DNA from 3 places in the Shewanella sp. SP1S1-7 genome. Region 2 is predicted to be linked to each of the others. Evidence: predicted binding sites of a transcription regulator. Region 2 holds the regulator's gene; each other region holds the start of a gene.

Region 1 (9,984 bases), on a different contig from region 2:
TGCTGCCAATGGAGATGATAATGGCGGCTAAGATGCCAAAAAAGATCAGATTGAGTATCAGTTTACGCGTCCCGTTGAGGGTGTGCCAAATAAACAAACATATTCTCTTGAAAAACGATGGGTTAGCGGACATTTGCCACTCCTTTATAAGTCCAATCTGCCCATGCTAACTGAAAATGGCGCTACAGGCTAAACACAATTGTAAAGGATTTTGACTAATGGCCTCGATCCAACGGTTGAGCTTAGATTTGACTCAAGGTATGCTGATTTAAATCACTTGTTTTAAAAGGATGTTTGAATGTCGTTTCCCCATTTATTAGAACCCTTAGATCTGGGATTCACCCAGCTCAAAAACCGCGTGCTTATGGGCTCAATGCACACAGGTTTGGAAGAAGAAAAGGGCGGATTTGAGAAACTGGCAGCGTTCTACAAAGAACGCGCTCTGGGCGGCGTGGGTTTGATTGTAACGGGCGGTATTTCCCCCAATCTTCGCGGTCGCCTTACGCCCCATGCCTGTCAGCTGAGTTTTCCTTGGCAAGTCGGTAAGCATCGCGTGGTCACGCAGGCTGTACATGAGGCCGGCGGTAAGATCTGCATGCAAATTTTGCATGCGGGCCGCTACGGTTATCATCCTTTTTCCCAAGCACCGAGCAAAATTAAATCACCCATTACACCTTTTACGCCGTCTGCTATGTCTAGTCGCCAAGTGCGCTCGACCATTAAGGATTACGCCAGCTCAGCCGCTCTTGCCAAGAAAGCCGGTTACGATGGCGTTGAGGTGATGGGATCTGAAGGCTATTTGATCAATCAGTTTGTCAGTGCGCGCACCAACACCCGCACCGATGAATGGGGTGGTGCGTTTGAAAAGCGGGCGCAATTCCCGATTGAGATTGTTAACGCGATACGGGCAAAAGTCGGTAAAGACTTCATCATTATCTTCCGTTTATCTATGCTCGATCTAGTGGATAACGGCTCGACTTGGGATGAAGTGGTGCAGCTCGCCCAGTGGTTAGAGCAAGCTGGCGTGTCTATTTTAAATACTGGTATTGGTTGGCATGAAGCGCGCGTACCGACCATTGCGACGAGTGTGCCCCGCGGCGCCTTTGCGTGGGTAACTGAAAAGCTCAAACAATCTGTCTCTGTACCTTTAATTGCGACTAACCGCATTAATACCCCTGAAATCGGCGAGCAGATTATTGCTTCTGGTCAAGCTGACATGGTGTCGATGGCAAGGCCTTTTCTCGCCGATCCTGAGTTTGTCAATAAAGCTGCGGCGAACACACCAGAGCTGATTAACACTTGTATTGGCTGTAACCAAGCATGTCTTGATCATACTTTTTCCCTCAAGCGCGCAACCTGTTTAGTGAATCCTCGTGCCTGTTATGAGACTGAAATCAACTTCTTACCCACAGCCAATAAAAAGCGTATTGCGGTGATGGGCGCAGGTCCTGCGGGCATGGCATTTTCTGTTTATGCCGCCATGCGAGGCCATGATGTTGTCTTGTTTGAAGCGAAATCCGAGGTGGGTGGACAGTTTAATCTCGCCCGTAAAATCCCAGGAAAGGAAGAGTTTAACGAGACTATCCGTTACTTCATCAATCAAATTAAGCTGCATAAGGTGGAGCTGAGATTAAACACTCGCCTCGATGCCAGCGTATTAGCGACCGAAAAATTTGATGAAGTAGTGATAGCGTCAGGTGTTGTGCCGCGTGATTTAGTCTTACCCGGCTTTGATGACCCACGGGTGGTCGATTATCAAAAAGTGCTCTCGGGTGAAGTGACTGTCGGTAATACAGTAGCCTTGATTGGTGCTGGCGGTATCGGATTTGATATGGCGCATTACTTATGTGAGCGCCAATCTAGCACCTTGGACCCAGATAAATGGCTGCAACAGTGGGGCATAGATAAAACTTACCAGCATGCGGGCGGCCTAACAGAACCTCAATCCGACAATACCGATCATCGTAAGGTCTATTTACTGCAACGTAAAACGTCGAAGATGGGCAAGGGCTTAGGTAAAACCACCGGCTGGATCCACCGTCTTGTGCTTAAGCAACATGATGTGAAGATGAAAACGGGCGTGAGTTACGATAAGTTTGATGATGCGGGACTGCATATTCGCGTGGGCGAAACCGCTGAAGTGCTGGCCGTTGATAATGTTGTGCTTTGCGCTGGACAAGAATCGAATCGCACCTTAGTGGATGAGATGAAAGCGACGGGCTTGCCTGTGCATCTGATTGGCGGCGTGGATGTCGCGGCAGAGCTTGATGCTAAGCGTGCAATCCGCCAAGGCGCTGAGCTGGCTATGCGCTTATAGAAACTCGATAAGTCTTCTGCAATAAGCTTTAGGCGTTATGCGTTAAGTTTTAGATCCTGAAAGCCTGAACCTGAGTTCAGGCTTTTTGGTTTTCCGCGGGAATGCATTGAAAATAGAGAGAAGGAAGAAGAGTGGGGTTTAATGCGTTTGGTCGCTAATTGGCGCGGATTAATTAAGGCAGTATTGAAAGGGACTTTGTGTTTAACAGCTAATGCTTGTTTTAACGCCGCTTACTGAAAAAGTGAAAGTTGTTTATTCAGAGTGGATCATTTAAAGCAGCTTATAGAGAAGTCTAATCTTGGCGCTGTTAGTCTTCAAACACTTCTTGTTTTAACGTGCGCGTGTTGCTTGCTTCATGCTGTGTTTGCTTTGTCTTAGCCAAACTGGGTTTGCTCTGACGAGGTTGACACGCATAGGTGACGACAGTTGCCCCTTCAGGTGATAGATCCAGCTCTAAATCTTCGATTGGTACACTGCAGCAGGGCAAACATTCATCATGTTTGAGTTCGGCTAAGGGTTCGTTTAAGTAGCTGACTTTTCCGCTGATGACCCGTGTTTTGCAGGCACCGCAGAAACCGTTGCGGCATTCTGAGAAGATTTTGACGTTTTTTGCCTCGAGCGCTTGCAACAAGGTGCCTTGTTGCTCGGTAAAGAGCAACACAGGTTGACCTTGAAGGCGCACGATTGGCGCCTTCGCAAACAGGTTTTGTGGCCGTTTTTTCGATGTCACTGTTGTAATGCCATTTTTAACGTCACTTGTGAGCGTCTTAGAGATCGAAGTCGAGGAATTCATCGCCATCAACCGCTGAGTCGATTTGACCGACAAGGTATGAAGACACTTCCACTTCCTGAGGCGCGACTTGCACTGCATCGCTTTCTAACCAGTTTTTCATCCAAGGTAATGGATTGGTTATTTCAGGATAAGGTTGTGGCAGATTCACCGACTTCATCCGTTGGTTAGTAATAAATTCAACGTATTGGCAGAGGATCTGTTCATTCAAACCTATCATAGAGCCGTCTTTGAACAGGTATTTTGCCCATTCTTTTTCTTGCTCTGCGGCCTTGAAGAATAAATCGAAAGCTTCCTGTTGGCATTCTGCGGCAATTTCACCCATTTCTGGATCGTCTTTACCGCCTTGCATGATGCTTAAAATATGCTGAGTGCTGTTTAAGTGCAGTGCTTCATCACGGGCAATAAGGCGAATGATTTTCGCGTTACCTTCCATTAGCTTACGTTCAGCAAAGGCAAATGAGCAGGCAAAGCTAACATAGAAACGAATCGCTTCTAGGGCGTTGACTGACATCATGCACAGGTACAAGGCTTTTTTCAGGGTGCGAGTGTTGACTATGACTTCTTTGCCATCGATAACATGGGTACCCGCGCCGAGTAAATGGAACACTTGAGTCAGTTGGATCAAGTGATCGTAGTAAGCGGCGATATCTGTCGCACGGCTTAATATTTCTTTGTTCACGACGATATCGTCGAAGATCACTGAAGGATCGTTAACGATATTGCGAATGATATGGGTGTATGAGCGCGAGTGAATCGTCTCAGAGAAAGACCAAGTCTCAATCCAAGTCTCTAGTTCAGGCAGCGACACCAGTGGCAAAAAGGCCACATTGGGTGAGCGACCTTGAATCGAGTCGAGTAAGGTTTGGTATTTCAGGTTAGAAATAAAGATGTGTTTTTCATGATCGGGCAATGCACCGTAGTCAATCTTATCGCGACTGACGTCTACTTCTTCCGGTCGCCAAAAGAAAGATAACTGCTTTTCTATCAGTTTTTCGAACACTTCATATTTTTGTTGATCGTAACGAGCCACGTTGACCGATTGACCTAAAAACATAGGTTCACGGGTGGCATCGTTGGGTGTTTGACAGAAGGTAGAGTAGGCCATGGTGCTATTTTCCAATGGATAGGGATCCACTCAATCGGGATCCCTATACTTTTTATTTGTAAGAGCCGCGTTAACGTTAAAGACTAGATTTTACACGCGCCGCCGGCGCAACCATCGTCTTCTTTCTCTAAATTGGTGATGTCATCGTGTGAATCCGACGCACCATCGCGAGTGTTATGGTAGTAAAGCGTTTTCACACCTAACTTGTAAGCATTGAGCAAATCTTTCAGCAGGGTTTGCATCGGTACTTTACGGCCTTCAAAACGTGAAGGATCATAGTTAGTGTTGGCTGAAATCGCTTGGTCAACGAACTTCTGCATAATACCCACTAGCTGTAAGTAACCGTCATTGCTTGGCATTTTCCATAGCAATTCATAGCTATCTTTCAGCGTATCGAAATCAGGTACAACTTGCTTCAACTGACCGTCTTTGCTCGATTTCACGCTGATAAGACCACGTGGTGGCTCGATACCATTGGTCGCATTAGAGATTTGCGACGAGGTTTCTGATGGCATTAATGCCGACAGCGTCGAGTTACGCAGGCCATATTGCTTGATATCGCTACGCAGTGATTCCCAGTCTAAGTGCAATGGTTCAGCACAAATTTTATCTAGGTCACGTTTGTAGGTATCGATTGGCAAAATACCTTGAGAGTAAGTGGTCTCGTGGAATAACGGACACGCACCTTGCTCTTTGGCCAAGTTCATCGAGGCTTTCAGTAAATAGAACTGAATTGCTTCGAAGGTTCTGTGGGTCAGCTCGTTCGCGCTGCCATCGGAATACTTCATGCCATTTTTTGCTAAGTAGTTAGCGAAGTTAATCACGCCTATGCCTAAGGTACGGCGATTCATCGAGGCAATTTGCGCGGCCTTGATGGGGTAATCTTGATAATCCAACAGGTTATCCAGTGCGCGTACGGCGAGGTCGGCTAATGGCTCAATATCAGATAATTCTTTGATAGAACCTAAGTTAAGTGCTGACAGCGTACAAAGCGCGATTTCACCTTCTGGATCATCGATGTTGTTCAATGGTTTAGTCGGCAGAGCGATTTCAAGACACAGGTTAGACTGTCTGATCGGCGCGACTTTTGAATCGAACGGGCTGTGAGTGTTGCAGTGATCCACATTCTGAATGTAGATACGGCCAGTTGAGGCGCGCTCTTGCATCATCAGTGAAAACAGCTCAACTGCCTTTATGGTTTTCTTACGAATGCTGCTGTCTTGCTCATATTGCACATATAAACGTTCGAATTCGTTTTGATCTTCAAAGAACGCATCGTACAAACCAGGTACATCTGATGGGCTAAACAGGCTGATATTTTCGCCCTTGATCAGACGTTGATACATGACTTTGTTCAACTGCACACCGTAGTCTAAGTGACGGATACGGTTATCTTCAACGCCGCGGTTATTTTTCAATACCAGCAGAGATTCGACTTCTAAGTGCCAAATCGGGTAGAAGAGGGTCGCAGCACCACCACGCACGCCGCCTTGAGAACAAGACTTAACTGCGGTTTGGAAATACTTATAGAAAGGTAAACAACCGGTGTGGAAGGCTTCACCACCACGGATTGGGCTACCTAAGGCGCGAATACGACCGGCGTTAATACCGATACCCGCACGTTGACTGACGTATTTCACTATCGACGAAGCTGTCGCGTTGATTGAATCTAAGCTGTCACCACATTCGATCAGTACGCAAGAGCTGAACTGACGTGTTGGCGTGCGCACACCGGCCATGATTGGCGTTGGTAGCGAAATCTTAAAGGTCGATACCGCGTCATAGAAATCTTTAACGTATTTCAGGCGCGTTTCTTTTGGATAGCGGGCAAACAAACAGGCCGCGACCAAAATGTAGAGGAACTGGGCGCTCTCATAGATTTCGTGCGTCACACGGTTTTGAACTAAATATTTGCCTTCAAGCTGTTTTACCGCAGCGTAAGAAAAGTCCATATCGCGCCAATGGTCGATATAGGTATCCATCACGTCGAGTTCTTCGTGGCTGTAATCCTGCAGAATGTGCATGTCATACTTGCCAAGCTCAACTAACTTAGTCACGTGGGTATACAGTGCTGGCGGCTCGAACTGACCGAAGGCCTTCTTACGCAAATGAAACACCGCTAAACGGGCGGCGAGGAACTGATAGTCCGGTGATTCTGGAGAAATTAAATCCGCAGCCGCTTTGATAATGGTTTCATGGATAGCTTCGGTTGGGATGCCATCGAAAAACTGTAGGTGCGAGCGCAGTTCAACTTCAGAAACAGAAACGTTTTTTAATCCCTTGGCTGCCCAAGTAATTACGCGGTGTATTTTTTCGAGATCGATATTTTCACGATCGCCACAGCGTTTTGTGACTGTCATAGTGCTATTCATTTGGAGATAGGCCTTGGTTCTTATATCTATTTAGGTGAGCAAGTTCACCGTACGTATCCTTGTAAAACAATCAATAACCGTCCCTTAAATACTGCTGACTGGTTGAAAACGAGTCAATTAAGCGGCGAGCTTTTAGTGTGTCTGATTGCTACCTATACACAAGATATGGTGTTTTAAATTATCTGGGATACAAGATAGTGAGGTTTGCCCCTATTTGCAAGTCTGAATTCAGGGGACATCTTGTGGATAAGTTGAGGATAAGCTTTCGCGTTAGTAACGACTAACCTTGAAGCTCAATTTCAGGTTAGTGTGTCGCACTCATGGGGGATTTTTAGGCGATCTTTTCTTTAGATCGCGATCGCGCACAAGTGCCGATCTTTTATCCGCCGACCTTTCGCCGCCTGATTTTATTCGCAGGTAAAAATCGGGCAAACACACTTATGTGCGTCTGCATAGTCACTTTAGTAAAAGGTGTATCTTCGAGTGCAAAAGTGAAGTTTGTTAACCATTTTATGGGCGAGTTTTCAGGCGAATGCGTCGGCTAATGCCTGATGTAACTCAGTAGGGCTGGCAAAGTGCGCGTAGGCAGGCCACTGCGATGGCTTGTCGTTGACCCCCAGATAACCCCATAGGGCAACGCCACCTAACATGCCCGCTGCCTTGGCTGCGAGCAAATCTCGCTCAGCATCCCCAAGATACAAAATGTGCTCTGGAGCGCAGTTCAGTTGCTGAGCCCCTAATAACATAGGTGCTGTGTGGGGTTTTGGGTGTTTGGTCGAATCACCACTGATAATCACTGGCATACGCAAGTGTAAATTCAGTTTTCGCAATAAGGGACGGGTAAAGCGCGCTGGCTTATTGGTGATCACCCCAAACGGCAGCTGCATTAACTCGAGCCAGTCGAGTAATGCTGCAATACCAGTGAATAGTGCACAGTGATCGCCATTAATGCGCTGATAGTGGGCGAGCAGCCCTTGTTGAACTTGAGTGCGAAGATCATTCGCTGCATTGGGTATCGCCGCATCGACTAAGGCAAAACTGCCGTGGGATGCGGCGTAGCGCATGGCCGCTAACGGCTGCGCGGCGATGCCGACGTCTTGAAGACTTAAATTAAGGGCCTGCACCAGATCCGGCGCGGTATCGGCTAAGGTGCCGTCGAGATCGAACAGTACGCCTTTGATCTGTGCCAGACTCATATTAATCAACCTTACGCGTCGCTATCATGTAATTGACATCAACTTTAGGCGTGTATTTAAAAATGCCCGTCAGCGGGTTGTAGCTGATGCCTAATGCATCGGTACAGATCAGATCGGTATTGTCCACAAGTTCAATCAATTCCGAAGGCTTAATGAATTTTTTATGCTCATGGGTACCAACTGGCAGCATCTTCAGTAAATATTCTGCGCCCAGAATCGTGTGCACATAGGATTTAATGTTGCGGTTAATGGTGGAGAAAAACACAAAGCCACCGGGTTTAACCATGTCACAGCAAGCCTTGATCACAGATTGTGGATCGGGCACATGCTCCAGCATTTCCATACAGGTCACCACATCGTAATAGGCTTGATGATCTTGGCTGTGGGTCTCGGCGGTATTTTTTACATAATTAATGCTTACGCCGGTTTCGAGGGCATGTAGGCGGGCGACTTCTAAGGGCTCATCACCCATGTCAAGACCATCAACCTCGGCACCGATACGGGCCATGCTTTCAGATAAAATCCCGCCACCGCAACCAACGTCGAGCACTTTCTTACCGAAAATGCCGCCAGCAGTTTGATCGATATAATTTAAGCGCAGCGGGTTTAATAGATGCAGCGGCTTAAATTCACCGTTGAGATCCCACCACGTTTCGGCCATACGTTCAAACTTTGCGATTTCCTGTGGGTCCACATTGGTATTCTGATGCATGCTATTACCTGAAGTAGCTGTATTGTGCGGCTATTATAACGACTATGTTTGATAAACAAAGTGTTCGACTGAGCTAAGCCCTTGTGGTTGAGTGAATTTTCAGCAGTTTTCTGCTTTTATGTTAATTGTTGTGCTCCGTATCGACCTTTTACTTTATCCCTTTGACGATTTTTTCTCATCCTAAGCCACGAATTTCAACGCTTGTTTATCGCTCAAACGACCAAATTGACAGTGTTTTCATCTATTAAGCCACCAGACTCTCAATTCGATAATGATAGGTCTGGCGACATTAAATAACTGTGTTAGAATGCCAAATCACGTTTTTGGGCTAGGCAATGATACGGATTATACGTTGTCGGCTATTTTTCAGGGGAACGAGCAGTTTATGACTGATCTGGCATCATCTATTTCGCCAATTAATATCGAAGACGAACTAAAGAATTCGTACCTTGATTACGCCATGAGCGTTATCGTGGGACGTGCATTACCAGACGTGCGCGACGGCTTAAAGCCGGTTCATCGCCGCGTTCTGTTTGCCATGAGTGAATTGAAGAACGATTGGAACAAGCCTTACAAAAAATCTGCCCGTGTGGTCGGTGACGTCATCGGTAAATATCACCCCCATGGTGATTCTGCTGTTTATGACACTATCGTCCGTATGGCCCAGCCATTCTCATTGCGTTACACCTTAGTTGACGGCCAAGGTAACTTCGGTTCGGTCGACGGTGACTCAGCGGCGGCAATGCGTTATACCGAAATCCGTATGGATAAGTTAGCGCATCAATTACTCGCCGATCTTGAAAAAGAGACAGTGGATTTTGTCCCTAACTACGACGGCACAGAACAGATCCCTGCTGTACTACCCACACGCGTACCTAACCTGTTAATTAACGGTTCATCGGGTATTGCGGTTGGTATGGCGACCAACATCCCACCACACAACCTAACGGAAGTCGTGAAAGGCTGTTTGGCACTGATTGAAGAACCTTCACTGTCTATTGAACAGCTGATGGAATACATTCCTGGTCCGGATTTCCCAACTGCGGCAATTATCAATGGCCGTAAGGGCATTATTGATGCCTATAAAACCGGCCGTGGCCGCGCGATCATGCGTGCACTGGCGGATGTGGAAACCGAAGATAATGGCCGTGAACGCATTATCGTGACTGAAATCCCTTATCAAGTGAACAAAGCCCGTTTAATCGAGAAGATTGCCGAGCTGGTTAAAGATAAAAAGCTTGAAGGGATCAGCGGTCTACGCGACGAGTCTGATAAAGACGGTATGCGTATCGTTATCGAAATTAAGCGCGGCGAAGTGGGCGAGGTGGTATTAAACAACCTGTATGCTCAAACGCAAATGCAGTGTTCTTTCGGGATTAACATGGTGGCCCTGACCAATGGTCAGCCTAAACTGTTTAATCTGAAAGAAATGCTCGAATGCTTTATTCTGCATCGCCGTGAAGTCGTGACGCGCCGTACCGTATTCGAA
Region 2 (9,984 bases):
ATGTTGCCGTCATTATCCTCTATAGCCATTGAAGGGAAACCTTGGGCCCCTATCAGATTCAATAATGCTCTGGATTCAACGATATGCTCATACAGCTTGTCTTCACCTTGGGCATAATGCTGCGCAAAGCTTATCGGGTCGAGCCCTAGTTCAGCAGCTAGCCTTGCGAGATTACCTTCATCACTGGCGCTGTGACCATCACGGTAATGGGCCAGTTGTACTGAGTGTAGATAGGCCAAACTGTCGCCACCCATAGCATCGACTGCGAGCATGGCTTTAATGGGGGGCGCCGAGTCGAGTACGACTGTGGTATCGCGCAGCAGACCATCGAAATAGTTCTCACCAAAAGGCTGTCCGGTTAGCTCGGCAATGCGCAGATCGTGGGGCATAACATAGTCGCGCCAGTTGGCATCGATTTGTTTGCGTCTTGGGCCTGTGAGCATACCGCCGCCGTGGAGCTTAATGGTAAAGCCTGCTTTTGCAGCAGCATCGAGTAATGGCGCCGCTGCATAACACCAACCACATAAAGGGTCGATAATCGCGTGCAGAGTACGCACTTTGGCCGCTGGTGTGCTGTTGGCCGTGCTAGCAGAAGGAGTTATTGGGGTAGTCATAGTGTTAAACCTTTTGGCTTAAATTGCAAAATTACGATCTAAGCATTTGATATTTTAAAGTTAAATGGCGATCGTGGTACTGCTGTAGATATGGCTATTGATAGGATTATTTAAGTGCAGCTAGTCAGGTGCAGTTATGTAGATACTGTTATTTAGGTAAGAACTGGCACGCAATTGCTCACGTGCCTGCCTTTAACTATTCTCACTTATGCCTAACTCGCTGTCGCCATCGCTAAGATATTAGTGCTGGGCTTACATAGGCCAGGTCATTTCGCCCATGATAACTTTGGCGCTGATCTCAAGCCCAGCATCGGCTGGCATTTGTGGGTATAGCGCCAGCATCTTTTGGATTAATTCGGCTGAATATTTCGAGGCTTTTGCTGCGACTTCAAAGGCTTTTACATAGTCACGGGTAAAACCGATGGCACGGGTATCAAATCGCGCTTCGCCTAAATAGTGCCCTGGGATCACTGTGGTCGGCAGCAGTTTTTCCATCGCATCTAAATGAGTTAACCATTCCTGACGCTCTGCGGTAGTTTGAGTGTCAGCCATCCAAACATGCGTGTTATCAAATACTTCTACGCCACCTGTAATGGTTTTTGCCGATGGTACCCACAGGAAAGTGTGTTTAGGATGTTTGTCATTGAAACCTTCGATAATCACTTGCTCACCGTCGATGGTGAAAGTGTCGCTGTGAATCGCCTTAGGTAGCACTAATTCACTTGGCGCATTGTCCTTTAAAATCGGACCCCAGTAGGCGAGCTTGCCTTCCATTGAGGCTTTAATGGCATCGACAGTGGTTTGAGTCGCGACGATTTGTGCATCGGGAAAATGCTTTTTAATCACGGCTAAGCCGAAATAAAAGTCAGGATCGCTATGACTGATATACACCTGAGTCAGCTTTTTACCGCTGGCCTTAATCGTATCAACCAAGGTTTGGGCATCGTTATTTTGAAATTGTGCATCGACTAACATCATTTCGTGTTCGCCGCTGATAAAGCTCGATGACACGGCAAAGATGCTGTTTTCGCCCGGATTAAAATGGCTCACTTGCAATGGCGCAGCATTGACCGCGCCAAGTCCCGCTAGCAGTAAGGTAGCGGCTAGACTGATTTTAGACGAGGCCTTCAATGTGGCGTTAACTGTGTTGCGTATAGCATAGGTCGATGTGTTCATTTTTGGCTCACTTATAGTCACAGGATGAAAGAGTAAAAAGGTTCGATTTAGCATTCATTGATTTGCAGCTGCTGCAAAAAGTGAGTTAAGTATAGGTTGCAATAATCAATAGATAAATGCGAGTATCTGCCCATGTTTGTTGCATTAATCGGACGAATAGCCGGATGTACTCTTAGTGATTATTCATGTGGGGCACGAGTATGTGAGTGAGCCTTCGAGTGATTGAACGTTATTGATTGAACGTTATTGATTGAACATGAGTGGAGATAAATCATGGATAGACTCGAAGCGGCTAAAGTGTTTGTCACTATCGTCGAGCGCGGCAGCATGATCAGCGCCGCCAATGCCTTAGATATGTCGCGTTCTATGGTGACCCGTTACTTGAGCGAAATGGAAGAATGGTCCGGCGCTAGATTGTTGCATCGCTCGACGCGCAGTCTCAGCTTAACGCCAGCGGGTGAGCAAGTGCTGGATTATTGCCATCGACTGCTCGAATTGGCTAATGAAGTGCCAGCGGTCAGTCATGCCGCTGTGGCGATTCCGCGCGGATTGTTGCGTATTAGCTGCTCCCAGTTTTTGGCGCATCAGATTTTAGCGCCCGTGGTGCGCCAATACTTAGCCAGTTATCCGCAGGCGAGTGTGAATTTCCACGTGAGCAGCCAAACCGTCGATCTGGTCGCCGAGCGGATTGATCTGGCGATTCGCATCACCAATGAACTCGATCCCAATCTTATCGCAAGGCGCTTGGGTGAATGTGAATCAGTGGTGTGCGCTGCACCGAGTTACCTTGCCGCGCGCGCCGCCGTGCTGCATCCCGAAGATTTGACCCAGCATAATTGCTTAACCTATTCCTACTTTGGCGATGTGATGTGGCGGTTTTATCAAAGCGATGTGGCAGATAAACTGGCTCAGGCGCTGAACTCCGAGCCTAAGTTAAACCAAGGCCAGGCGTTTAATGTGCCTGTGAATGGGAATTTTAGTGCCAATGATTCCATGGTGGTGCTCAATGCCACGCTGGCAGGTGAGGGGATTGCAATGCAACCGCTGTGGGCAGCGAAACCCTATTTTGATTCGGGTCAGTTAGTGCCTTTGTTAACTGAGTTCATGCCGCAGTCACTGGGTGTGTATGGCGTATATCAATCTCGCAAACATATGCAGCCTGCACTTAGGGTGATGATGGACATGCTGGTGGCCTATTTTGCCAGCTTGAAAAGCTGAGTCGTTTTATAGAAGCTATTCGATAGCACTCCACAAAACTAGCCCATAAAAACTTCCCCATAAAAAGCATCCAATAAAAAGGAGCGCAGATCCTTCGACCTGAGCTCCTTTTTTGCTTAATCACTTTATGCCGTGTTGGTTATTTTTAACTTAGCCCACTAGGTCTGCAAATAACCGCCTTGCCTAAAGTGCGTTACATTCCCGCTGAATCCTGCATCTTCAGGTTGTTTGGGTATACAAGTGCTAAAACGACTACTTAATCATGCGCTTGTATTTCAAGCGGTGTGGCTCAACCACATCGGCGCCATAGGTGTTTTTCAACCATGCTGAGTATTCTGTGTAGTTACCTTCGTAGAAGTTCACTTGGCCTTCGTCACGGTAATCCAGAATGTGGGTCGCGATACGGTCGAGGAACCAACGGTCATGCGAAATCACCATAGCGCAACCTGGGAATTCCAGAATCGCTTCTTCCAGTGCGCGCAGGGTTTCAACGTCTAAGTCGTTGGTGGGTTCGTCGAGTAATAAGACGTTACCGCCCGCTTGCAGCAGTTTGGCTAAATGCACTCGGTTACGTTCACCACCTGACAAGGTGCCGATGACTTTTTGCTGATCGCCACCACGGAAGTTGAAGCGGCCTACATAGGCGCGGCTCGGGATTTCCATGTTGTTGATACGCATGATGTCTTGACCACCGGAGATTTCTTCCCAAATGGTGTTCTTATCATTCATCGAATCGCGGAACTGCTCAACCGAGGCCAGTTGCACAGTTTCACCCAGCTCAATACTGCCGCTGTCTGGTGTTTCAGCGCCGGATAACATGCGGAACAGGGTCGATTTACCCGCGCCGTTGGCACCGATAATGCCGACGATTGCGCCCTTAGGTACTGAGAACGACAAGTTGTCGATCAAAACGCGGTCACCGTAAGACTTGGTCAGGTTATTCACTTCAATAACCTTGTCACCTAAACGTGGTCCGGGCGGAATAAACAGCTCGTTGGTTTCGTTACGTTTTTGGTAATCGTTAGTGTTCAGCTCTTCAAAGCGCGCCATACGTGCCTTGCCCTTAGACTGGCGGCCTTTGGCACCTTGACGTACCCATTCCAATTCCTTGGCAATGGTCTTTTGGCGAGCGCTTTCTGTGGCTGATTCTTGCTTCAGACGGGCATCTTTCTGCTCAAGCCATGAAGAATAGTTACCTTCCCACGGAATACCTTCACCGCGGTCGAGTTCTAAAATCCAGCCAGCGGCATTGTCGAGGAAGTATCTGTCGTGGGTAATCGCGACCACAGTACCAGCATACTCCTGCAAGAAGTGCTCAAGCCAAGCCACGGATTCCGCATCCAAGTGGTTGGTCGGTTCGTCCAGTAGCAGCATTTCAGGCTTTTCAAGCAGCAAGCGACAAATCGCCACGCGGCGACGTTCACCACCGGATAACACTTCGATTTTCTCATCCCAATCTGGCAGACGCAGGGCGTTAGCTGCGCGCTCAAGGATATGATCTAAGTTATGGGCATCTTGGGCTTGGATAATGGCTTCGAGTTCACCTTGCTCTTTGGCAAGGGCATCGAAATCGGCATCCGGCTCGGCGTAGGCTGCGTAAACGGCATCGAGGCGAGTCAGGGCATTTTTTGCCTCAGAGACGGCTTCTTCAATCGCTTCACGCACGGTTTGGGTTGGATCGAGTTTAGGTTCCTGCGGTAGGTAACCGATTTTCAATCCCGGCATTGGGCGCGCTTCACCTTCAATTTCGGTGTCGATACCCGCCATAATACGCAGTAGTGTCGACTTACCTGAACCGTTAAGGCCGAGTACACCAATTTTGGCGCCAGGGAAAAAGCTTAAAGAAATATCTTTAAGGATCTGCTTCTTAGGCGGAACAATTTTTCCCACCCGCAGCATGCTGTAAACAAACTGAGCCATTTTTCTCTATCTTAAGTGACTAATGATGCGGCTAATTCTACTCGATTGCACGCCGAACTCAACTCGACAATGAGCCAAGTTCAAGCTAAAACGCTAGGAATTTCATGTTTCAAATACTGGGATTGTGGTCGCGTTCCGAGTAGAATACCGCGCAACCCTACCTATAAGAATTGGCAGCTGGAGTAAGCAATGCTGAAAAAAGATATGAATATCGCAGATTATGATCCGGAACTGTTTAACGCAATTCAGAACGAAACTCTGCGTCAAGAAGAGCATATTGAGCTGATTGCTTCTGAAAACTACACCAGTCCACGCGTGATGGAAGCGCAAGGTTCACAGTTAACCAATAAGTACGCTGAAGGCTATCCAGGCAAGCGTTACTACGGTGGTTGTGAGTATGTGGACGTAGTTGAAACCTTAGCGATTGAGCGTGCTAAACAACTGTTTGGCGCAACTTACGCTAACGTACAACCTCATTCAGGTTCACAGGCAAACAGCGCGGTTTACATGGCATTGTTAAAACCTGGCGATACCGTACTGGGCATGAACTTAGCTCATGGTGGTCACTTGACCCACGGTTCACCGGTTAACTTCTCTGGCAAACTGTACAACATCATTCCTTACGGTATCGACGAGTCTGGCAAAATTGACTACGACGAGATGGAACGTCTGGCCGTAGAACACAAGCCTAAGATGATGATCGGCGGTTTCTCTGCCTACTCAGGTATCGTTGATTGGGCAAAAATGCGTGAAATCGCAGACAAAATAGGTGCTTACCTATTTGTCGATATGGCGCACGTTGCCGGTCTTATTGCTGCTGGCGTTTATCCAAACCCAGTGCCACACGCACACGTTGTCACTTCAACGACTCACAAAACCTTAGCGGGTCCTCGTGGTGGCGTGATTTTGTCTGCTGCTGATGATGAAGACTTGTACAAAAAGTTGAACTCTGCAGTATTCCCCGGCGGTCAAGGTGGCCCATTAATGCACGTTATCGCCGGTAAAGCGGTGGCGTTCAAAGAAGCCCTAGAGCCAGAATTTAAAGTTTACCAACAGCAAGTGGTTAATAACGCTAAAGCTATGGTTGAAGTGTTCCTTGAGCGCGGTTACAAAATCGTCTCTGGCGGAACCAGCAACCACTTGATGCTAGTTGACCTGATTGGTCGTGACTTAACCGGTAAAGAAGCCGATGCCGCCTTAGGTAGCGCTAACATTACCGTGAACAAAAACTCAGTACCAAACGATCCACGTTCACCTTTTGTGACTTCAGGTGTGCGTATCGGTACGCCAGCGATTACGCGTCGCGGCTTTAAAGAAGCGGAATCGAAAGAGCTGACTGGCTGGATCTGTGACATCCTTGATGATGCTAACAATCCTGCAGTGATTGAGCGTGTTAAAGGCCAAGTATTGGCACTGTGCGCACGTTTCCCTGTTTACGGTTAATCTGTAAATAGTCTCCTTTTTGTGGTGCTGAGCCTAACAAGCATCAGGTGGTTAACCTCAGCCCATAAATAGGATAAAATCCCATGGCCGCATTAAGCGGCCATTTTTATTGCTAAAATCTTAGACTTAAACCAAACAGGCTAACCTTAGATAACATAGTAAAGCCAACGGCTTTACGTCATTCACTGGCAGGAGGCTCAATGCATTGTCCATTTTGCAGCGCGACAGATACTAAAGTCATCGATTCTCGATTAGTGGCGGAAGGCCATCAAGTGCGCCGTCGCCGAGAATGCACCGAATGCCATGAAAGATTTACCACCTTTGAAGGTGCCGAGTTAGTCATGCCTCGGGTGATCAAGCGCGATGGTTCACGCCAACCCTTCGATGAAGAAAAACTCCAAGGTGGCATGCTGCGCGCGGTTGAAAAACGCCCCGTGTCTATGGATGAAATCGAGCAAGCGCTTAGCAAAATCAAATCTACCCTGCGCGCCACTGGCGAGCGGGAAGTGCCCTCAGAAATGGTTGGTAACTTGATGATGGAGCAATTGATGAGCTTAGATAAAGTCGCCTACATACGTTTTGCTTCTGTGTACCGCGCCTTTGAAGACGTGTCTGAATTTGGTGAAGCCATCGCCAAACTGCAAAAGTAGTTATTCGATTTTTGTTGCCTGTCGTTCAGTCTTCTGGTTGCGCTAGCTTTAAAAGAGGCTTTTGATTAATAGCTTCTGCAAGACAGGTTTTAAACACAGATTTACAAGACTGGTGAAAGCCGAAACCTTTAACAACAGGGTTGAACATGAGCTTGAACATAAGTTGGTCCGTACTCGACACCCAAATGATGAGCCGCGCGATTCAATTGGCGCGCAAAGGCTTTTACACCACGAGACCCAATCCCAGTGTGGGCTGCGTTATCGTTAAAGATAACCAAATCATTGGTGAAGGTTATCATCAAAAAGCGGGTGAGCCCCACGCCGAAGTGCATGCGCTACGTATGGCTGGCGAACACGCCCGCGGCGCAACAGCCTATGTCACCTTAGAGCCCTGCAGTCATTATGGCCGCACACCGCCCTGCGCCTTGGCGCTGATCAATATTGGCGTCAAACGTGTGGTGGTGGCGGTGGAAGATCCTAATCCGCAAGTCGGTGGGCGCGGTATTCAAATGCTGCGCGACGCCGGTATTGAAGTGGATGTGGGATTACACCGTGATGAAGCTTATGCCTTGAATTTAGGTTTTATGAAGCGGATGGAATCGGGTTTACCCAGAGTTACAGTCAAATTGGCTGCGAGTCTCGATGGTAAAACCGCGCTGTCTAACGGGGTATCTAAATGGATTACCGGCCCTGAATCTCGCCGCGACGTGCAGCGTTTACGCTTACGTTCCTGCGCTTTGGTCACTGGGATTGAAACCATATTGGCTGATGATCCCTCGCTCAATGTGCGATATCAAGAACTTGGCGACATAAAAGACTGCGTAACCGAGGCGCAATTACTGCAGCCATTAAGGGTGATACTCGACAGTCGCGCCCGTTTGCCGTTATCGGCTGCCTGTTTGGCTATCGTATCGCCGATACTCTTGGTCTCGACCGTGGCTTATCCCACAGAGTTTCAAGCACAATTGCCCTCCCATGTGAGTTGCCTAGTATTACCAGCAATTGCAGGTCGCGTATCCTTACCTGAACTATTAAGCTATTTAGGCCAAAGTTGTAATCACGTGCTGGTGGAAGCGGGGGCAACCTTAGCGGGCGCATTTTTAGCACAGGGGCTGGCTGATGAATTAGTGCTGTACCAAGCGATGAAAATCCTCGGCGGGCAAGGGCGTAATCTGCTGCAGCTACCCGATTATCAAACCATGGCGCAAATTCCTGCATTAATGTTGGTCGATGAGCGCAAATTAGGGCCAGATACCCGTTTAATCTTGAGCGTTAAGCCTGATACCTCTTTATCTAAATCGAATTGGAGCAAGATAACCGTTTAACCTTGAGCGTTATGCTTGATACTTCTTTATTTAATTAGGGCAAGATAACCGTTAAACCTTGAGTCTTATGCCTTATTACTTCTTTATCGAATAAGTGAGTTAACCATGTTTACTGGGATTATTGAAGCCGTTGGCACCCTGCGCAAACTGGAGCGTAAAGGCGATGATATTCGTCTTACCGTGGCGAGCGGCAAACTGGATTTAAACGATGTGCGTTTAGGCGACAGTATTGCTACCAACGGTGTGTGCTTAACGGTTGTGCAGCAATTAGCAGACGGTTATGTGGCTGATGTATCAGCTGAAACTGTGAGTCTAACTGGCTTTGCAAACTACAAAGTGGGCACTAAGGTGAATCTTGAAAAAGCCGTCACCCCAACTACACGCTTAGGCGGCCATATGGTCAGCGGCCATGTTGACGGTATTGCAACGGTTGAGCAACGCTTAGTGCGTGGTCAAGCCATTGAATTTTGGTTAGCCGCACCCGCAGAGCTTGGGCGTTACATTGCCCATAAAGGTTCCATCACCATTGATGGCGTGAGTCTGACAGTTAACGAGGTGGACGGTAGTCGATTCCGCTTGACCATAGTGCCGCATACTGCAGGTGAAACCACGTTAATCGACCTGCAAGCAGGCGATAAGGTGAATATCGAAGTGGATTTAATCGCCCGTTATCTTGAACGCTTGATGAATTATGATGGCAAAGACAGCAAGAGCGGTGGCGTCACCATGGAAATGTTAGCCCGTGCCGGCTTTGTGCGTTAGTGCACAGGAGCAGATTATTTAACTTAAGCTTATCGGCAGCTTAGGTTATTTAGGTATAGAATTTCATAATAACAGCAAAATCATAAGGTCCTACAATGGCGCTGCACAGTATAGAAGAGATCATCGAAGATATTCGTCAAGGCAAAATGGTTATTTTGATGGATGACGAAGACAGAGAAAACGAAGGTGATTTGATCATGGCGGCCGAAATGGTCACGCCAGAAGCGATTAACTTTATGGCGAAATATGGCCGTGGGCTGATTTGCCAGACCATGACTAAAGCCCGTTGCCAGCAGTTAAACCTGCCTTTAATGGTGACGAATAATAACGCACAGTTCTCGACTAACTTTACGGTTTCTATTGAAGCGGCAGAAGGTGTGACTACCGGTATTTCGGCCCACGATCGCGCTGTAACGGTGAAAGCGGCGGTGGCTAAAGAGGCTAAAGCGTCTGATTTAGTGCAACCAGGGCATATCTTCCCGTTAATGGCACAGGACGGCGGCGTATTAACCCGCGCAGGCCACACTGAAGCTGGCTGTGATTTAGCCCGTCTTGCGGGACTTGAGCCATCGGGCGTTATCGTTGAGATTTTGAACGAAGACGGCACTATGGCACGTCGCCCCGATTTAGAAATTTTCTCCGAGTTACATGGCATCAAAATCGGCACTATCGCGGCTTTAATCGAGTATCGCAATACCAAAGAAACCACGGTTGTGCGCGAAGCTAAATGCAAATTACCGACCCGTTTCGGTGAGTTCGATATGGTGACTTTTAGAGACACTATCGACAATCAATTGCACTTTGCCTTAGTCAAAGGTGAGGTGAAAGAAGATTGTTTGGTGCGCGTGCATTTGCAAAATACCTTCAACGATTTAC
Region 3 (9,984 bases), on a different contig from region 2:
ATCCCTAGAAACAAACGAGGATTAGGCACTTAGCCAACTAAGCGCACTATTCTAAAGTGTTTTTGAACAATCAAGAAATACTTTAGTGTTTTAATCAACTAAACCAAACATGAATGTCATTTTCGATGGGCAGCACGAAGGAATGGATTAAAACGAAGCTGTGCTTAAAGTACTAGGCGCACCAACACGCGATCGACACTCGATCCCGTGTCAGTGACAGCCTAACCCACATTAAAATTTTGCGGGCGCGTATCCAGTGACTTCCTTTAGCCCCATTTCACGGCCGATAGCTGTCATAGGGTGGATCACCACAAGACCTTTGACAGACTTTTTCAGTTTGCCCATGTCCGCTTGTTCTTCTTTAGTCAAAGCGCGATGGAAAGGCAAACCTTTGATATCTGAACCTTGCTTATTCAATAAGCGGGTTTGTTGGCCTTTCACACTGCCAATTTGCTTAGTGACTGCAGCGATTTCGCGCTTGAACTGGGCAATAATGACGTCATCGCCTCTTTGTTCAGCCGCAGCAAGTTTACGACGAAATTTATCTAATTTATCGTTAAGCTGCTGCAGTTCTTGCTTTAAATTCATTCTGTTACCTTAAATTACCTAAGTTAGCCACAGTAAAATCTTAGCCTGATTATGCTAGCGTCTGTGTCAAGGCCTGAGATTATAGCAGCAAGTTACAGATCCTCGTTACCGCTTTTATAACAAACGAATGATCTGATTGCTGCTACCGCGAAATACGAGACTTGGATCGGCAAGACTTTGTTCAAATTTGCCATCCACCAGTACATCAATATAGGCCAACACGGCGCGCTGTTCATCACTCAACTCATTAAGCACATAACCCGTCCAGAGCCAAATATCCTTCCCCTTACACTCAGCCTTGACTCGTTTGACGAGCGCCAAAATGGCACTAAGATTGACAGGCAATAAAGGATCGCCCCCCGAGAGAGATAAACCACGGCGCACAATCCGCTTATCATTGAGATCGGCAATCATCCTATCTTCCATCGTCCTATCAAACACATGCCCAGAACGGGGATCCCAAGTACTTTGATTGTAACAACCACGGCACTGGTGCTCGCAGCCAGAGACAAACAAGGTCGCACGGGTACCAGGGCCATTGACCACATCGATAGGGAAATATTGATGGTAATTCATTGATAGTACTTCATAGTGCATTTCATCTTTTAACATTGGGGCATATCCCATGGCACTATTTGATTTGATGCCACGGAATAAGTCTAACAAGCAGAATAAAATAATAGTGTTACAAGTGTTTGATCCTACGTTTTACTTCTTCCTGTTTACCATAATTGAAGGGCCGCGCATCTGGGCTGCCTAAATAACCGCACACTCGGCGCGTCACTGACACCCGACTTGGCTCATGGTTGCCGCACTTAGGGCAAGTGAACCCTTTACTGGTACAACTAAATTCGCCAGTAAAGCCACAGTCATAGCATTCGTCGATTGGCGTGTTCGTGCCATAGTAAGGCACGCGGCTATAACTATAATCCCACACGTTTTCCAGCGCTTCGAGGTTATGCTGCATGTTGGGATATTCGCCATAACAAATAAAGCCGCCGTTCGCAATTGCGGGATATGGCTGTTCAAAATCAATTTTATCGTAGGGGTTAACGCTTTTTTCCACATCAAGGTGGAAACTATTAGTGTAATAGCCCTTGTCTGTCACGCCTGTGACTAGGCCAAATTGCTTCGCATCCAGTTTACAAAAACGGCTGCAGAGACTCTCACTTGGCGTGCTATACAGACTAAAGCCATAACCTGTTTCAGCCTTCCACGCATCCGTGGCGGCTTTAAGATAGGCAACAATAGCGACGGCTTTGTCCCTTAATTGTGCATCGTCAAATACATGGGTTTGGGTGCCATAGAGTGCATTCATGGTTTCATGCAGGCCAATGTAACCGAGTGAAATCGACGCGCGACCATTTTTAAAGATTTGAGAAACATCATCATCGGCGCGTAAACGCACACCACAGGCCCCTTCCATATAGAGGATAGGTGCCACACGGGCTTTAACGCCATTGAGTCGCTCAATGCGAGTATCTAACGCTTTACGGGCTAAGACTAATCTGTCATCTAAAAGATGATAAAATTCCGCTTCATCACCCTTAGCTTCCAAGGCAATCCGCGGTAGGTTTAAGCTCACTACCCCGAGATTATTGCGTCCTTCATGCACGAGCTCGCCATTTTCCTCATAGGTGCCTAAAAAGCTGCGGCAACCCATTGGGGTTTTAAATGAACCTGTGACTTTCTCGACTTGCTCGTAATTGAGAATATCGGGATACATGCGCATAGTCGCGCACTTGAGCGCCATCTGTTTGACATCGTAATTGCAATCGCCAGCTTTGTGATTAATGCCATCACGAATCGCAAACACTAACTTAGGAAAAACTGCCGTCTTACGATTTTTACCCAATCCCGCCATCCGTACTTTCAGCATAGATTGCTGAATTAAGCGGGATTCCCACGAGGTGCCTAACCCAAAGCCAAAGGTCACGAATGGTGTTTGGCCGTTGGCGGTATGCAAGGTATTAACCTCATACTCCAAAGACTGAAATGCATCGTGACATTCTTTTTCAGTTTGCGCCGTGGCAAAAGCTTTGGCGTCGGTGATCTTCCAATTCAAGGCGATTTGGTAGTGCTTGTCGTAGCTCTTAGCGACAAATGGCGCCAACACTTCGTCGATACGATTAATGGTCGTGCCGCCATAAATATGGCTCGCCACTTGGGCAATGATCTGCGCGGTGACGGCTGTCGCCGTTGATATAGACTTAGGGGTTTCAATTTCGGCATTTCCCATTTTAAAGCCATGGGTCAACATACCAGCCAAATCAATCAGCATGCAGTTAAACATCGGGAAAAAAGGCGAGTAATCTAAGTCGTGGTAGTGGATCTCCCCCGCTTCATGGGCAGCAACCACGTCCTTTGGCAAGATATGACTCTTGGCATAATGTTTGGCGACTATGCCCGCGAGCAAATCCCGCTGAGTTGGGATAACTTTCGAATCTTTATTGGCATTTTCATTGAGTAACGCCGCATTACTTTGCTCGACTAAACCACGGATTTCGAGGTTTAATTTACTGGTCGCTTCACGGCACACATCTCGGTCGTGACGGTATTCGATATAAACTCGCGCCAAGGACTTATACGGCCCTTCCATCAGTAAATTCTCAACCGCATCCTGTAGATGATGGATATCAACTTCGGTTAAGGTCGCAACGCTTTGACTGATACACGCTGCCACTGTCGCTGCATAGTCGCCATCCTCTATCCCAACTGAGTTTGCAGCGGCATTCACTGCATCCCGTATCCTTGTTTCATCAAAAGGTGTGCGGCAACCATCACGCTTAATTACGACTGGCATTGTTCAGTTCCTCTCCATCTCGCCTAAAAACTAACACTACATCTAGTGATTTTAAAAGCATAAAACACAATATGTAGAGCATTAGGCTACAACGACGATGAAGCGTCCATGATCCAGATCATAGTTTTTAGGATGAAATAAAAGAACAAACCAGAACTGCAGCTAGGCCCAATTATCTGAAAATTGCGCCTTGACCTGCTGATTAAACCCAGCTAGTTGATGCCTGAAATCAGTGATGATCAGGCTCCATAACTCAAGATTAACGCTTAGCGAGTGCAAGATAACTACTGAGTTGGCCTGATGCCGACTGATGCGAGCCCATAGACGAAGCGAGTTGCATCATAGATTTAAGCCCCTGCCATTGCTGTTTTTGGGCATCCGTTAGCGGTGGCTCAGAATTTAAATAATCCGTTAATTGACCAAGGACTTTGGTGGCTTTTTGGGCGAGCACCGGCGACTGAGCATCATCCATATTGGTCAAAACGTTTTTCGCATCGACCAAGGTATTGATCAGGGGGTCATTCGGTGATTTTTTGGCTAATGCTTTGAGCTCATCATCTAAGAAATCTTGCAGCGACTGCTTACTCGGCGTGGTTGTGCTCGGAACTGTAATACCGTTTTTCGATAAACGGTCGAGTTGCACGTCCGATAAAATGCCGTCTTTTTGTAAACGTGACACTAATGCGGGAATATCGGCGACACCAAATTTGCCATCAGCAAAAAAATCCTTCGCCATCGACTGAATTTTCTGTGCACGTTGCGCCCGTGGCGACAGCGCTATCTCATCGGCTTTACCCGCGTCGGGTTTAGCGGCATCCGTCTGAGTTTTCTTGGTCTCAGTGGTCGCATCGGTTTTGGCCGTACTCGTTTTTTGGCTATTGGCACCATAGGCATCGGCGATACTGCTACTGCTGCGATTAAGATTGAAGGCATTTAAAATAGAATTCATCGTCAAAAATTCGGCGTCTAAGACTCAATGACAGTTTTAAAGCAAAAACTAAGCCAATCAAGTATTAATCTATGCAGAGCCTGAATTCTCGGGTAGCGAACAGCACCAGTAGCTTTATCTCTAGGACTGTAAATCTTCAATAAGGGCAAGACATTGCCGCCTCAACAAATCGAGTGCCTCTGCATCCATTTGTACTTTATTCAGCAAGGTTTGTTTCAAGGCTAGGGCTTCATGCTTAATCGCCTCTCCCTGAGCCGTCAGAGTGATCAATTTTTTCCGCTCATCTTCAACGCAGGCCAAACGCGTGATCAAGCCTTTTACCTCTAACCGCTTAACGATAGGCGTTAGCGTCCCCATATCGAGCTTAGTCGCCGCCGATAGCTGGGTTTGACTACAGCCATTTTGACGCCACAGGGTTTGCATCACCAGATATTGAGGAAAAGTTAACTCGTATGCCTCGAGTAAAGGCCGATAAGCGCGCACTAAGGCATTGCTCGCAGAATATAACGCGAAGCACACATTATCAGATAAACACAGTGCATCCCTTGGCTCGAGGTTCTGTACCTCTGTGTTATGTGGGTCTGGGTTTTGACTCTGCTCTGTAAATTCGAGCTCTGGGTGAGATAAACAATTTTGCACGTTCAAGCGCCTGTCATTCAAACATAGCGCTATCTTATCCGATCCGCCCCATCGCATCTAGTTTGCGCGCAAAGTATTTGCATTGTGTCATGAAGCCACGTAAAGTTGACGCAGTTAGTTTGCGCACAAACAAAAGGTTAATTTTCTATGAATAGCACTATTACCGAAACCCGTGAAATCCATTTAGCCAGTCGCCCTGAAGGCATGCCTACGGCTGAGAATTTTGCTTTAGTAAATCAATCCTTAGCACCGCTCGCCGATGGCCAAGTGTTGATTAAAAACCTATGGATGTCGGTCGACCCTTATATGCGTGGCCGCATGGTAGATCGTAAGAGTTATGTTCCGCCCTTCGCCTTGAATCAAGTCTTAGAAGGCGGCGCGATTGGTGAAGTTATCGCGTCTAAAAACAGTGATTTCCCAGTAGGCACTAAAGTCAGCAGCATGTTAGGTTGGCGCGAGCACGCTGTCACCGACACGGCTGGACTGACCGCTCTGCCGCAAACCGAATTAGACAGTTCACATTTCCTCGGCGTGCTGGGTATGCCGGGCATGACTGCGTGGACGGGACTGACTCGCATCGCAGATTTAAAAGCGGGTGAAACCCTGTTTGTTTCAGCCGCATCAGGCGCCGTCGGCAGTGTTGCTTGCCAGATTGGTAAACTGATGGGTGCTCGCGTAATCGCCTCAGTGGGTTCAGACGAAAAAGCGGAATTGCTGCGAAGCTATGGTGTTGATGCCATCATAAATTACAAAACCTGTGGCAATCTCACCCAAGCGCTCACAAAAGCCGCGCCAGAAGGGATTGATGTGTACTTTGAAAACGTCGGTGGTGAGCATTTAGCCGCAGCGCTGAGCAATATGAAAGATCATGGTCGTATCGCCGTTTGCGGTATGATTTCGCAGTACAACGACACTGCGCCAACACCTGGTCCAGATAACTTGGCCCTGATAGTGATGCGTAAACTTAAGTTAGAAGGTTTTATCGTATCCGAACATTGGGCGCATTATCCTGAGTTTGCCGTAAAAATGGCTCAATGGTTAGCTGAAGGTAAAGTCAAAGCTGAACAAACCATTTATCAAGGGCTTGAACAAGCACCTGATGCCTTTATCGGTCTGTTTGAAGGTAAGAATCGCGGTAAAATGTTGGTGAAATTAGCGTAACTCGCCATCAAAGCGACATAAATGCTCAGTTTTAGATAGCAAAAAGTCGGTATAATGCGAGTTGTACCGACTTTTTCTATTTGATAGTCAACTGTTTATCTTTTAACGGATTAGCCCTTCCACATCGCAGCTTCAATCAAGTGAGCCACCTTCTCCACAGCAGCTTCACCAGCGGCAATCGCCTCATCAGCACGGTGAAACTCCATAGTGCCGATATTGCCAACCTCAGGCACAATACAAATATCTGGCGGATCGCCCATCAAGCGCGCCCGTTTATGTCTTTGCTCTAAAATGCCCATTGATTGCGACATTACAGCAATCATGCCAGGATTCGATTTAGTGCCAAGTGAAAACTTATCGGTCAGATTGCTGACATAATCTCGGCCACGGGCAAACAAATCCATAAATCCAGTATCTTGTCGCGCAGGCATATCCATTTCAGCTTCAACGTTTTTTTGGCTCGTCATGCTCACCGGCAATACTTGGATGCGACCAGAATGATAACCATATAAATCCACGGCTATCACCACATCAACGCCCATGGCACGGCTGACAGAAACAGGCACTGGATTCACCACAGCACCATCGACAAGCCAGCGGTCACCTTGTCTCACGGGCGCCAAAATCCCCGGCATAGAGCAAGAAGCGCGCACCGCTTGACGTAGATCCCCTTCTGTAAACCAAATCTCCTGCCCGGAGTACAAGTCGGTCGCAACCGCAGCAAAGGGACGATTGAGGTTCTCAATATTCACATCCCCGATTCGAGCCTGTAGTACATCAAATACCTTATCACCGCCGATAAGACCGCCTTTACGCCATCGAATGTCCATCAAGCCAAGTACGTCCCAGCTCGAGAAACTCCGAACCCATTCTTCTAATTCAGGTAAATGGTCATGGGCGTACGCGGCGCCCACTAAAGCGCCCACCGAACATCCCGCAACTTTATCGGGTTTGATCCCCATGGCGGCAAGACCATTCAACACGCCAATGTGCGCCCAACCTTTCGCAGCGCCACTGCCCAAGGCAATACCAACCGAAGGGGTTGTTCCGTTAGCCATAAATCATTCTCCTGTTACTCAATCCACTACACGATAACGTAAAATCCTTTCATATCCACTGTCAATTGGTGAAGCCAAGGCAATTAAGTACTTGTAACATGGATGTAAACAAATGCCGGCAACTAAGTGTAAATGACACACTTTCGCGATAAATCCATGCGTGAAGCAGAGATAATCATCGATGTGGATAGCTGAGTTAGGGCGATTAAGGCTATAATCTGCCCTTACTAAGATTTAGGGGATATACCTTTGCAATTTACCGATTTTTCTCTGGACCAGCGTCTGCTTCAAAGCATAAAACATATGGGGATCACAGAACCCACCGCCATCCAGGAACAAGCACTGCCTATCGCATTGGCAGGTAAAGATTTAATGGCGTCATCAAAAACGGGCTCAGGTAAAACCTTAGCGTTTTTGTTACCCGCATTGCAAAGAGTCATTTCTACCCGCTCACTATCAAAACGCGATCCTAGAGTATTGATTTTATTACCGACCCGCGAACTAGCACATCAAGTGTATAGTCAGCTTCGCCTGCTGGTCGCCAACACCCAATACAAGGCCATCAGCGTTCTGGGCGGTGAAAACTTTAACGACCAAGCGAAAGCCCTAGCGAAAGAACCGCATTTTATTGTCGCGACGCCAGGCCGTATCGCCGATCATTTAGAGCAAAAACATCTATTTCTGAATGGGTTAGAGTTACTCGTGCTCGATGAAGCCGACCGCATGTTAGATTTAGGCTTTGCCCCGCAGTTAAAAGCCATCAACGATGCTGCCGATCATAAACGTCGTCAAACGCTGATGTTTTCTGCCACATTAGATCATGACGAAATCAATGATATCGCGGCAACGCTGTTAAAAAATCCAGCGCACGTGGCGATTGGCGCGGCTCACTCTGAGCATAACGACATTCACCAACGCATCTTCTTATGTGACCACTTAGACCATAAAGAAGCGTTATTAGCCCGTTTACTTAAAGATGAAACACACAAGCAAGTGATCATCTTTACTGCGACGCGCCCAGATACAGAACGCTTAGCTGCTAAATTAATTGAGCAAGGTTTTGCAACCGCCGCACTGAGCGGTGATTTAAAGCAAGCCGCACGAAACCAAATCATGGACCAATTTGCCCGTGGCCAACAACAAGTCCTAGTGACAACCGATGTTGCCTCTCGTGGTCTGGATTTGCTCAATGTGTCCTTAGTTGTTAACTTCGACATGCCTAAATTTGCCGAGGAATACGTGCATCGTATCGGTCGTACTGGCCGTGCTGGTGCGAAAGGTGATGCGATATCGCTCGTCGGGCCTAAAGATTGGGACAACTTTAAGAAAGTCCAAGTCTTCCTTAGAAAGACCTTTGAGATCAGTACGATTCCAGGTCTAGAAGCTAAATTTAGTGGTCTAAAAAGCAAAGCCAAACAGACACCAGCAAAACGTGTTGCTAAAGCCGAGCTTGCTAAAGGTAAGAGCAAAAGAACTAAAGCAGCCACACCGGCGCCTTCACGGGATAAGCGTTTTATCACGGGCGTGGACATTGGCGATGCACCAATGCGTAAAAAGCCTGCTGCGGCGAAATTACTGCAAGACAATGATACAGAAGAAGTTTAGAACAAATTAAAGCATACATGCCGGTGGATTTAACATCAGATTTTATTTCTGATACCCAACACATTGGCTGATCGAATACTGGGAATTGACGCACTAAGCGTATCAGTCTGTCGCCAAGCGAATCAAAAGCGCAGGGTAAACACTGATCCTCACGTCATTTCCAGCTACAATAGCGCTATTATCGATATTTTGAAGGTGTAACATGAGAGTTTGTGGTGTTGAATTAAAAGGTGGCGAAGCCATTATCAGTTTATTGAGCTATGAAGGTGAAACCTTCAATGTGCCAGAATGCCGTAAGGTGTCTTTCACCGTTTCCCAATCTGCTACCACAGAAGCTATTCGTGAGTTTCACTTCGCTTTTCATAAGCTTATGCAAGATTATCGCGTTGATGAAGTTGTCATCATTGAACGTGAACAAAAAGGTAAGTTGGCGGGCTCAGCCACAAGTTTTAAACTTGAAGCAGCGATTCAATTAGGTGAATTACCAGTCAGCTTACTGTCTCCTGTCACTATCAAAGAGCAAAAAAAGCGCAATCCACCACAGGTTGATTTTGATAGTTTAGATCTTAAAAAAGTGCAGCAGTTAGCTTTTGAAGCCGCTTACGCCCAGCAAAATCGCCGTATTTTCGGCAAAGTTTAAGTAATGCGATGACTCAGGCTCCGAAGTCATTCGGAGCCAAATTCCCTATGAATCCATTAAAATACTTAAGCGGTTACAGCCCAGATATCCAACAACAGGTACAGCAACATCTTGATGCTGGCACATTACCCAAGCTACTGTTGAAACGTCATCCTGTCATACATAGCGTTCGCAGCGATAAAGCGCTGTACGACTACACCCAAGCGATTAAAAACCAATTTTTACGCCAGTCGTCCCCACTCTCAAAAGTGATCTTTGATGACAAAATTAACATTAGTCATCATGCACTTGGCTTACATTCCTACGTCGCGCGAGTTCAAGGCAATAAAATCAAAGCTAAGAACGAAATTCGCATCTCTTCACGTTTGAAGCGTGTACCGGAACCCTTATTGCGTATGGTCGTTGTACACGAATTAGCCCATTTAAAAGAAAAAGATCACAACAAGGCTTTCTATAATTTGTGTACTCATATGGAGCCGGATTATCACCAGTTTGAATTTGATTTACGCTTATTATTGACCTGTATCGACGCCAACATATC

The links. The regulator NrdR, encoded in region 2, represses ribonucleotide reductase genes. The targets are predictions, from matches to a motif close to AAACACNANATNTNGTGTTT.
Region 1: nrdA (class 1a ribonucleoside-diphosphate reductase subunit alpha) is a predicted target of NrdR. The motif match lies at 6,742-6,761, and genes of this name have one in related genera.
Region 3: nrdD (anaerobic ribonucleoside-triphosphate reductase) is a predicted target of NrdR. The motif match lies at 3,423-3,442, and genes of this name have one in related genera.

Annotation. Positions count from the first base shown of each region.
Region 1 is NZ_JAUOEU010000001.1:246,187-256,170, reverse strand. It holds gene sppA (signal peptide peptidase SppA) at 1-133, opposite strand, end outside; gene Q4Q49_RS01110 (NADPH-dependent 2,4-dienoyl-CoA reductase) at 299-2,317, shown strand; gene yfaE (class I ribonucleotide reductase maintenance protein YfaE) at 2,625-3,047, opposite strand; gene nrdB (class Ia ribonucleoside-diphosphate reductase subunit beta) at 3,085-4,215, opposite strand; gene nrdA (class 1a ribonucleoside-diphosphate reductase subunit alpha) at 4,299-6,587, opposite strand; gene Q4Q49_RS01090 (HAD-IA family hydrolase) at 7,112-7,783, opposite strand; gene ubiG (bifunctional 2-polyprenyl-6-hydroxyphenol methylase/3-demethylubiquinol 3-O-methyltransferase UbiG) at 7,785-8,495, opposite strand; gene gyrA (DNA gyrase subunit A) at 8,881-9,984, shown strand, end outside.
Region 2 is NZ_JAUOEU010000022.1:46,346-56,329, forward strand. It holds gene Q4Q49_RS16085 (DsbA family protein) at 1-614, opposite strand, end outside; gene Q4Q49_RS16090 (MBL fold metallo-hydrolase) at 867-1,790, opposite strand; gene Q4Q49_RS16095 (LysR family transcriptional regulator) at 2,064-3,008, shown strand; gene ettA (energy-dependent translational throttle protein EttA) at 3,261-4,928, opposite strand; gene glyA (serine hydroxymethyltransferase) at 5,118-6,371, shown strand; gene nrdR (transcriptional regulator NrdR) at 6,572-7,021, shown strand; gene ribD (bifunctional diaminohydroxyphosphoribosylaminopyrimidine deaminase/5-amino-6-(5-phosphoribosylamino)uracil reductase RibD) at 7,168-8,346, shown strand; gene Q4Q49_RS16120 (riboflavin synthase) at 8,452-9,108, shown strand; gene ribBA (bifunctional 3,4-dihydroxy-2-butanone-4-phosphate synthase/GTP cyclohydrolase II) at 9,204-9,984, shown strand, end outside.
Region 3 is NZ_JAUOEU010000009.1:45,844-55,827, forward strand. It holds gene Q4Q49_RS09410 (YibL family ribosome-associated protein) at 232-588, opposite strand; gene nrdG (anaerobic ribonucleoside-triphosphate reductase-activating protein) at 703-1,164, opposite strand; gene nrdD (anaerobic ribonucleoside-triphosphate reductase) at 1,274-3,391, opposite strand; gene Q4Q49_RS09425 (hypothetical protein) at 3,651-4,340, opposite strand; gene Q4Q49_RS09430 (MarR family transcriptional regulator) at 4,461-4,979, opposite strand; gene Q4Q49_RS09435 (NADP-dependent oxidoreductase) at 5,127-6,140, shown strand; gene rssA (patatin-like phospholipase RssA) at 6,251-7,198, opposite strand; gene Q4Q49_RS09445 (DEAD/DEAH box helicase) at 7,448-8,803, shown strand; gene Q4Q49_RS09450 (DUF3010 family protein) at 9,006-9,443, shown strand; gene Q4Q49_RS09455 (M48 family metallopeptidase) at 9,491-9,984, shown strand, end outside.